3 regions of the Vibrio olivae genome follow, and region 3 is predicted to be linked to each of the others. Evidence: predicted binding sites of a transcription regulator. Region 3 holds the regulator's gene; each other region holds the start of a gene.
The links. Region 3 encodes CRP, which controls carbon source genes, mostly activating them, when cyclic AMP is high. Its sites were predicted from a motif close to TGTGANNNNNNTCACA; they were not measured.

Region 1 (3,291 bases), on a different contig from region 3:
CACCAGGCCACTTCGCTCGAACCTCTTGCAAGAAGCGGTGGTTGATTTCGTAAATGATTTCCATATGACGAGGAAGCAAACGCTGAATCAACGACTCACTCCAGGTTTCAAGCGCTTCGGGCAATAGAGTGTGGTTGGTGTAGGCAAAGGTTTGTGAACTGATCGCCCACGCCTCATCCCACGTTAATCCTTTCTCATCAATCAGAATGCGCATTAACTCCGGAATCGCGATGGTTGGATGCGTATCATTTAATTGAATGGTTTCAAATTTCGGCAATGACGCCAAAGTGTGACCAGCTAGTTCATGACGACGAAGAATGTCACGTACAGAAGCCGCACTATGGAAATACTGCTGCATCAAACGCAGAGTTTTGCCTTTTTCGTGGTTATCGTTCGGGTACAGAACTTTGGTAATGTTACCCGCATCGATCAATGAGTGCTGCGCCTCAAAATAGTTACCATTGTTAAAACTTTCCAGAGAGAAAGGTGCAATCGCTTGGCATTCCCACAAACGTAGAGGGTAAACCGTATCACTTTGGTAACCAACGATAGGCATATCCCAAGGCATCGCTTTGACTTGCATGCCTGGCACCCAGCGGCGCTTCTCTTTTCCTTGATCTTCGTACACTTCAACGTGTCCGTAAAAACCAATTTCTTGAGCAAGTTCAGGGCGAGCGACTTCCCATGGGTAACCTTCAACACCACACCAAGCATCAGGCGCTTCCTGTTGACGACCGTGATCAAATGACTGTTTAAACAGACCATATTCATAATGCAACCCGTACCCAACGGTTGGGAACTCTTGCGCGGCTAACGAATCCATAAAACACGCCGCCAGTCGGCCTAAACCACCGTTCCCCAGAGAAGGGTCACGCTCTTCTTCCAGTAAGTCGGTTAGGTTTTGGCCCAGCTCACCCATTGCTTCGGTGATCTGCTCATACAGGCCCATGCTGATTAAGTTATTGCCCGTCAAACGACCAATAAGAAATTCAAGAGAAAGGTAATTTACGCTTTTCGCGTGGGTAATTTTGTCGTCTTGTTCTGTCTCAAGAAGATCAAGAGTCGTCAATTCAGCTAACGCTCGGCCCATTGCTAAATACCATGCACGTGGCGTTGCGTGCTCAACCGTCGTCGCGTACGTTGCCGATAGATGCTTCTTCACATTGGCTTGAAAAGCACCTTTATCGAAATCTTTTTGCTGAGTAGGTTTCATAACAGAATTCTCACTGTTTGGTTTAAGTCATCTGAGGCATATCGTGCATTCACTAGACAAGTGAAACATCCTCCTAACCACATCAATGCGTAGGAGGAGGAGTCAGGGCGTAGAGTGCAGATTACACAGAGCTCAGTGATCGAACTCTCAAACCACAGCGTTAGACTCAATAGTCCGGTGAGAAAGATCACACCACTAACAAAATAAAGCTAGTCAGCTTCCCGATATGGCATCGATCTTTCTCACCAGACAAATAATCAAACTGTTTTAGACATCACATTTAACCTAGTAACTTTTCATCAATTACATCAATCACGGTGCAAATGAACGATCAAATCTCGGCTGTGCGACAGATATATGGTGATAATGATCACAATTCAGGGGCGTAGTGGGTTTATAAATGTGAATCCAACGAAATTCGCGCAGTTGATCAATAACTGTATGGTCCGACTTCAAGTACCATCCCTTGCAAAATTCAATTGGTTCACTTTTGATATAGGATCTGGCTTAAAAGATGTGGATTCCCTCAAAATTAACGCGTCCAGGACGGCTGCACAACGCGATCGTTCGCCCCAGAGTTCTTGATCTGCTGCAGCAAGCGCCTTGCTATAAACTGGTTTTATTCCGCTCTCCTGCCGGTTATGGAAAGACCACCATGGCGGCTCAGTGGTTGGCGGATAAACCAAATGTCGGCTGGTACAACATTGATGAAAGCGACAATGACCCATTTCGCTTTATTAATTATTTGCTGCAAGCGCTGAATAAAGCCACCCACTTTTCAATGCCGAACTCTTTAAAACTGGCCGAGAAGCGACAGTTTTCTTCAATTCACAGCTTGTTTGGTGAAGTCTTTGCGGAAATGGCGGACTTCCATCAAGAGGCCTACCTTGTACTTGATGACTATCATCTGATCTCCGATGACGAGATTCACGAAGCGCTGAGATTTTTCTTAAAGCATATGCCTGACAACCTGACTCTGGTTGTAACCAGTCGCACGGCACCACCGCTTGGCACAGCTAACTTGCGCGTACGTGACTTAATGATTGAAATTGGGAATGATTTGCTGGCATTTGATGTGGAAGAAACCACGCGCTTTTTCAATCAACGAGTGAGCGATGGCATTGATGACGCAACCGCAGACAGTTTGCGAACTTATGTGGAAGGCTGGCCTTCTGCGTTACAATTAATTGCTCTGCAAGCGCAACATCAGCGCCGTACACTCGCCCAATCGGCTGAATCGGTGTCGCAGTTTAATCATGCGCATCTATGGGATTACTTGGTCGAAGAAGTGTTTGATCTCCTTGACAACGAAACACGCCAATTCCTAATGCAGTGCTCCGTTTTAGATCACTTTAATGATGCATTAGTCACAGCGTTAACTCAGCGTGATGACGCATTAATTATGTTGGAATCACTCAACCGCTATGGTTTGTTCATTCATCCACTTGAAGGTGAGCAAAACTGGTTCCGCTTTCATAACCTATTTGCCGAGTTTTTAACCCACGAACGCCAAGCGCGTATGCCGCAAAAAGAGAGCGAATTACACCAAGCCGCGGCCAAGGCGTGGCTCGCACAAAAATCGCCTCACCAAGCATTACGTCATGCGCAAAAAGCCAATAACAGCCAACTGACCGCAGACATCCTCAATCAATATGGCTGGAGTATGTTTAACGGCGGCGAATTACAAAGCCTTGAACGCGCTATTGACTTACTGTCGCCAGAACAACTGTATAGCGCGCCGAAACTTTGCATGTTGCAAGCTTGGCTCGCACAAAGCCAGCATCGTTATAATGATGTCGGTGACATGTTGAAGCAAACCGATCAGCAGATGGCGCAATTCAATATTGAGCTCAGCACGCAAGAGCAAGGCGAATTCAACGCGCTTCGTGCCCAAGTCGCGATTAACCAAAATGAGCCAGAAAAGGCCCTAGAGCTGGCGGAGTTGGCGCTTAGTCAGCTGGATAACACCGTCTATCGCAGCCGAATTGTGGCAACCTCAGTGGTGGGTGAAGTCAATCACGTTCTCGGGCATTTAAGCCGAGCTCTGCCCATGATGCAGCAAACCGAAAAGCTAGCGC
Region 2 (3,291 bases), on a different contig from region 3:
CATCTAAGGCCCAGTCGATAGCATTCTCTTTCAGACCCAGCGCCTTGATTCCTGGTTTCCAGTCGCCGTTGATATCGGCCATCCAAGATTCTTTTGCGGCTTTACCCACTAATTTAACCATTGAAGTTAGCATGGTGCCTGGTTGTAGGTGGTTTTGGTTTGAGTCAACGCCGATTGCGTATTTACCCGCATCTTTCGCCGCTTGATAGACACCAAGTCCGGTACCGCCCGCAGCCGCGTAAATTACATCGGCACCTTTCGAGAATTGAGATTTCGCGAGCTCAGAGCCTTTGGCTGGGTCAGCAAATGCAGCAGGCGTTGAGCCAGTCATGTTCTCAAGCACGGTGACATCAGCATTGGCATAGTTCGCGCCTTGCTCATAACCACACTCAAACTTACGAATAAGTGGAATATCCATACCACCAATAAACCCAATCGTGCCTGTTTTAGAGGTTTTCGCCGCAAGTGCACCGACAAGGAATGAGCCTTCTTGTTCCTTGAAGACAATCGACTGAACGTTTGGTTTATCAACCACCATGTCGAGAATGGTGAAGTGTATATCAGGGTATTCAGTGGCGACTTTTTCAACGGCAGATGCCATGTTGAAACCAACCGCGACGATTGGACTAAAGCCACGACTGGCTAGACGGCGCAATCCTTGTTCGCGTTGCGCTTCGTTTTGGGGCTCAAATTCGCGGACTTTGTAGCCGTCAGCTTGCATTGATTTCACACCATTTTGATAAACCGCTTCATTAAATGACTTGTCAAATTTGCCTGCAGTGTCGTAGATAACCGCTGGTTTTGATTCAGCAAATACGGCTGTTGAAGCCAAGGCTAGGGTGAGTGCTGATAGCTTGAGTATTGTTTTTTTCACACTTAAATCCTTTTAATAATGTGTTGTCCAAGAGCATGTATCGCCCAAAAAGAGTAGGCAATACAGAAATAAATAACGCATCAGTTTATCGATTGCGAAAGAAAAAAAATTCGTACACTTCACATCAAATCACATTTTCTGACGTTTGTTAGGGCGTGCATGAAAGTTCTGTTGAATTTTTGCTCTAATTTGTGCCGCATGTCAAATTTGTTAATTAAATAAATGTGATCTAAACAGTTAAAAAAGGTGCAAATAGAGCAAGATACGCACTTTTTTCGTTGTGTTTTTAGTCTAATGGCGATTATCTCGCGCCGATAATGTGAACTCGATCTGTTTTTTATTTGGCTTAAGCCGTTGAGAGCGTCAATTCGAACGAAATTTGTAATTCTTTGCTGAGTGAAATGTGACCACTTGCTCAGTAAATGATCTACGTTTAAAGACATGGTTTTTGCTGATAAACAGTGAAAACGCGTAAATTTGTCGCTAAAAACCGATTGCGCTGCGCTATCTTTCCATACGTAAACGGTTGCTTAGAAATTCTGGTTTTGTTTTTATTTGGTTTCCTTATGGTTGGTATTTTGTTAATAAAATAGATGGTTCCATCTATCTTTGTGACTAAATTCTCAATTAAGAATGAATCATTGATAACTCGTGCACTATTTCGTGATGTGGACATTACTTTTTGTGTACTGAATACGTATAATCGCCCCGCTTCAACAAACCAGTGTTTTACACGCCAACAAACAACTATAAGGAAATCATAAACTATGAGCCTGTTTATGAGCCTAGTCGGTATGGTTGTGCTACTTGCTATCGCATATGCACTATCCTCAAACCGCAAAGCTATCAATTTCAGAACTGTAGGTGGCGCATTTGCTATCCAATTTATTCTTGGTGCATTCGTGCTTTACGTTCCTTGGGGTCGTGACTTATTAAACGGCTTCTCTAGTGGTGTCTCTAACGTTATCAACTATGGTAACGATGGTGCCTCTTTCCTATTCGGTGGTCTTGTTTCTGACAAGATGTTTGAAGTCTTCGGCGGCGGCGGTTTTATCTTCGCGTTCAAAGTTCTTCCTACACTGATCTTCTTCTCATCACTGATTTCTGTACTTTACTACCTCGGCATAATGCAGTGGGTTATCAAGATTCTTGGTGGCGGTCTGCAAAAAGCATTGGGGACTTCACGTGCGGAATCAATGTCTGCGGCAGCTAACATTTTTGTAGGCCAAACTGAAGCACCACTTGTGGTTCGTCCGTTTGTTCCTCGCATGACTCAATCTGAGCTGTTTGCGGTAATGTGTGGTGGTCTAGCATCTGTTGCTGGTGGTGTACTTGCTGGTTACGCATCAATGGGTGTACCGCTTGAGTATCTTGTTGCGGCTTCTTTCATGGCAGCACCTGGTGGTCTTCTATTTGCTAAAATTCTTTTCCCTGAAACTGAACAGCCTCATGAAGACATCGAAGAAGCATTGGATGGTGGTGATGATAAACCGACCAATGTCATCGATGCAGCAGCAGGTGGCGCAGCTTCTGGTTTACAGCTTGCGCTTAACGTTGGTGCAATGCTTATCGCGTTTGTTGGTTTGATTGCTCTTGTCAACGGTATCCTAGGTGGTGTTGGCGGTTGGTTCGGTATGCCAGAACTAACACTTGAACTGATTCTGGGTTACGCGTTCTCTCCTCTTGCATTCTTGATTGGTGTGCCATGGGCGGAAGCCGTGACTGCAGGTTCTTTCATCGGTCAGAAGATCGTTGTGAACGAATTTGTCGCGTACCTAAACTTTACGCCATACATTGGTGACAACGCACAAATTATTGCAAGCACAGGTCAAGTCATGTCTGAGAAGACAGTGGCAATCATCTCGTTTGCTCTATGTGGTTTCGCGAACCTTTCATCTATCGCGATTCTACTTGGTGGTCTTGGCAGCCTAGCGCCAAGTCGCCGTCACGATATTGCACGCATGGGGATTAAAGCGGTACTTGCAGGTACGTTATCTAACCTTATGGCGGCAACAATTGCTGGCTTCTGTCTAAGCCTTACCGGCCTGTAATAAGGACTCGTTGTATATAGACGCCAGTTTACTCAATCTGCCCCGTAGCATGTATTTGCTGCGGGGCATTTTTGTTTTAGAGCCGAGAAAAAGTGGTTTTCTGGCTGAGCATGGTGGTGAGATGTTCACCCCGTGGGTATTTTTTGAGATACAAACCGTTTGCGCTTTGTAGCCAATGATAGTTTTGCGGTAAATACCTATACTCTATACAAGCAAAAACGCAGTGATACACCGTTGCTTCATTATTCGTTTAGGCCAAAGCATGATGCAAAGCGCCGTGAGAATAGAGGCGGGGAAACACTGATGCTTTTTAGACACCGCAATTGTGATTGTTGTGCCACAGACCAAACCGGACTGTGCGGTGAC
Region 3 (3,291 bases):
TTCAGAAGCGTTTCGCAAAATGTTCAATATGATGAACATTAAACCCGCTTGGGTTGAAGGTGATAGCTTCCACCGTTTTACGCGTCCGGAAATGGACGTTGAAATTCGTAAAGCGCGCGAACAGGGGCGTCATATCAGCTACTTTGGTCCTGCGGCGAATGATTTCGAAGCCTTAGCGGAGTTCTTTCGTAAATACGGCCATGAAGGTGTTGGACAAATCCGCCGCTATTTACATACTTTTGATGAAGCCGTCCCATACAACCAAATGCCGGGCACCTTTACTCCCTGGCAAGAACTCCCTAGTGATACCGATGTCTTATTCTACGAAGGCTTGCACGGTGGTGTGGTAGATGGTGACGTGAATGTCTCGCAGCACGTCGATTTTTTGATTGGCATGGTGCCGATAGTCAACTTAGAGTGGATTCAGAAATTTGTCCGCGATACACGCGATCGAGGTCACTCGCGTGAAGCTGTGATGGATTCCATCGTACGCTCGATGGATGACTACCTTAACTACATTACTCCGCAGTTTTCACGAACCCATATCAACTTCCAACGCGTTCCCACAGTCGACACCTCCAACCCACTTAATGCCAAAGGGATTCCAAGTTTGGACGAAAGTTTCGTCGTCATTCGCCTCAGAGGGATTAAAAATGTTGACTATCCGTACTTACTTGCGATGATTGATGGGTCGTTTATGTCGCGTCATAACACCATCGTGGTGCCTGGCGGTAAGATGAGTTTTGCCATGGAGTTGATCGTTAGACCTCTCCTACAGCAGCTCATAGAGACAGGAAAGATAGGGTAATTTTTCCTACATTTGGTGATTACTTTTCATACCGTGATCATGTGCACATTTTTGCGTAGATTTATCGGTGTATGACCCGATTAAAATCAAGAAATCGTTTTCTAAAAAGGATACTATTTCTTACCGAAACACAAGATAGCTTGCAGCATTGTTAAAGTGCTCTTATTCTAGGAAGCTCGTATTAAAAGCTTCGCTACAATATGGAAAAGAAGCAAGCGTACCCTGCAGAGGAAGTGAGATATTATGGTTCTAGGTAAACCTCAAACCGACCCAACATTAGAGTGGTTTCTTTCACACTGTCATATTCATAAATACCCTTCAAAGAGCACGCTGATTCATGCGGGCGAAAAAGCAGAGACCTTGTACTACATCGTTAAAGGTTCTGTTGCGGTATTAATCAAAGATGAAGAAGGTAAAGAGATGATTCTCTCTTACCTAAACCAAGGTGACTTCATCGGTGAGCTTGGCTTGTTTGAAGAAGGCCAAGAGCGTACCGCTTGGGTTCGTGCAAAATCACCATGTGAAGTGGCAGAAATTTCATTCAAAAAATTCCGTCAGTTGATTCAAGTGAATCCGGACATCCTAATGCGCCTATCAGCGCAAATGGCAAGCCGCTTACAAGTGACAAGCCAAAAAGTTGGTGACCTAGCATTCCTTGACGTGACTGGTCGCATCGCGCAAACGCTACTTAACCTAGCAAAACAGCCAGATGCAATGACTCACCCTGACGGTATGCAAATTAAGATCACTCGCCAAGAGATCGGCCAAATTGTTGGTTGTTCACGTGAGACCGTTGGTCGTATCTTGAAAATGCTTGAAGAGCAAAACTTGATTTCAGCGCACGGTAAAACCATCGTGGTTTACGGTACTCGCTAAGCAATTTGCTGTCAGAAAAAGCCACCGCTCAGGTGGCTTTTGTGTTTCTAAGCATTGGTAAGCCTGCTAGCAGAGATCTTGATTCAACTGCTGAGCCACACTGAGCAACTCTTGCTTGGTATTTTCAATATCTTCAATGTGATGGTGAACCGTCCGTGAATTCAAAGTCATATACGGAATCGTAATCACCGCTAACACGTCCCCTTGCACCCCAATGATTGGGACACTGATGTTGGTTACCCCGGAGATCTGGGGGCTATCCCCCACGTAATAACCTTGCTGTTGAGTCCCTTCAACATGGCTAAGCGCATGCGCGATTTCTTCTTCAGTCGCATCAACACGGCTTAACACTTGCTGACGTTGCTGCTCAGAGCTAAAGCTTAAGTAAACAATACCGGAGCCTGAGGAGCAAATGTCGATTTTTGAGCCTAAACGCAAACCAAAGCCCATTTTATAAGGGCTTTCTTCGCGAGCAATCACCACCATTTCACCGTTTTTATAACTGCTCAAATGGCAAGATTGATTCACTTTGCTGCACAACTCTTCCATCAGCGGCGCGGCGCGCTTTAGTAGTTGTGATGTTGGTGGATGTTGATTCGACAACGCAAACATTTTTAAGGTTAACGAGTAGCCTGAGCTCCAAGCATCAAACTCAATGTATTGCCTTTCTACTAATACCGACAGCATTCGAAAGATCTCGTTCACGCTGCGATTTAGACTGTCAGCAATCTGCTTTTTAGTTAAAGGCTCGCCATGGGCTGCCAGCAATTCAAGAATATCGAGCCCTTTCTCTAAGGCAGGCGCGCGATACTCAGTCTTTTTACTCGGTTCCATAGATAGGTTCGTTTGACAAATGTTGGCTTAGATTACACTACTCTTTGCCTGCAATCATTCCTGCAGGCTTGAATAACAAGCAAAAAAACAAATAACCCCAATCGAAATTGGGGCTATAAACAAAGTGTTATTCACGTTTCATTGATTACTTAATCAGTCCCATCAACTCAGGCAGCGTCATCGAAATTGCTGGAATATAGGTAACCAGCATTAACACGCCAAAGATAACGATGAAAAACGGTAGTAAGGTTTTAATCACTGCATCAATACTGATACCACTCACCTTACAGCCGGTAAACAGTATCGGCCCAACGGGCGGTGTGATCGTACCAAGCGATAAGTTGAATACCAACAAAATACCAAACTGCACGGGATCCATGCCTAACCCCATACAAATGGGTAGGAAGATGGGTGTAAAGATCAATACGGCTGGGGTTGGGTCCATAAAGGTACCGATAAACAACAGCACAATATTGATGATCAGTAAGATGATGATTGGGTTGTCGGTCAGCGACAATAAGAAATCCGCAATCATGCCTGGAATTTGCGTGAACGCCATTACCCACGACATAATCGAAGAGGTTGCCAGCATGAAAATCACAATCGCCGACATTTTCGCAGTTTGTAAAAAGATATTTGGCAAAGTGCGAAAATCTAGGGAACGATAACATAGGCTCAAGAATAAGGCGTACACCACGGCAATCGCTGAAGCTTCGGTTGCAGTAAATATTCCCCCCAATATCCCACCAATGACCACGATGATCAGTGATAAA

Region 1: a site for CRP is predicted at 1,573-1,588, ahead of malT (HTH-type transcriptional regulator MalT). Genes of this name have one in related genera too.
Region 2: a site for CRP is predicted at 1,485-1,500, ahead of ACFFUV_RS09300 (NupC/NupG family nucleoside CNT transporter). Genes of this name have one in related genera too.

What each region holds. Positions count from the first base shown of each region.
Region 1 is NZ_JBHMEP010000002.1:312,941-316,231, reverse strand. Features, by position in the region: gene ACFFUV_RS11250 (glycogen/starch/alpha-glucan phosphorylase) at 1-1,213, opposite strand, end outside; gene malT (HTH-type transcriptional regulator MalT) at 1,728-3,291, shown strand, end outside.
Region 2 is NZ_JBHMEP010000001.1:2,010,011-2,013,301, reverse strand. Features, by position in the region: gene ACFFUV_RS09305 (BMP family lipoprotein) at 1-874, opposite strand, end outside; gene ACFFUV_RS09300 (NupC/NupG family nucleoside CNT transporter) at 1,642-2,925, shown strand.
Region 3 is NZ_JBHMEP010000010.1:18,170-21,460, reverse strand. Features, by position in the region: gene ACFFUV_RS19755 (phosphoribulokinase) at 1-808, shown strand, start outside; gene crp (cAMP-activated global transcriptional regulator CRP) at 1,052-1,684, shown strand; gene ACFFUV_RS19745 (IclR family transcriptional regulator) at 1,751-2,518, opposite strand; gene ACFFUV_RS19740 (TRAP transporter large permease) at 2,664-3,291, opposite strand, start outside.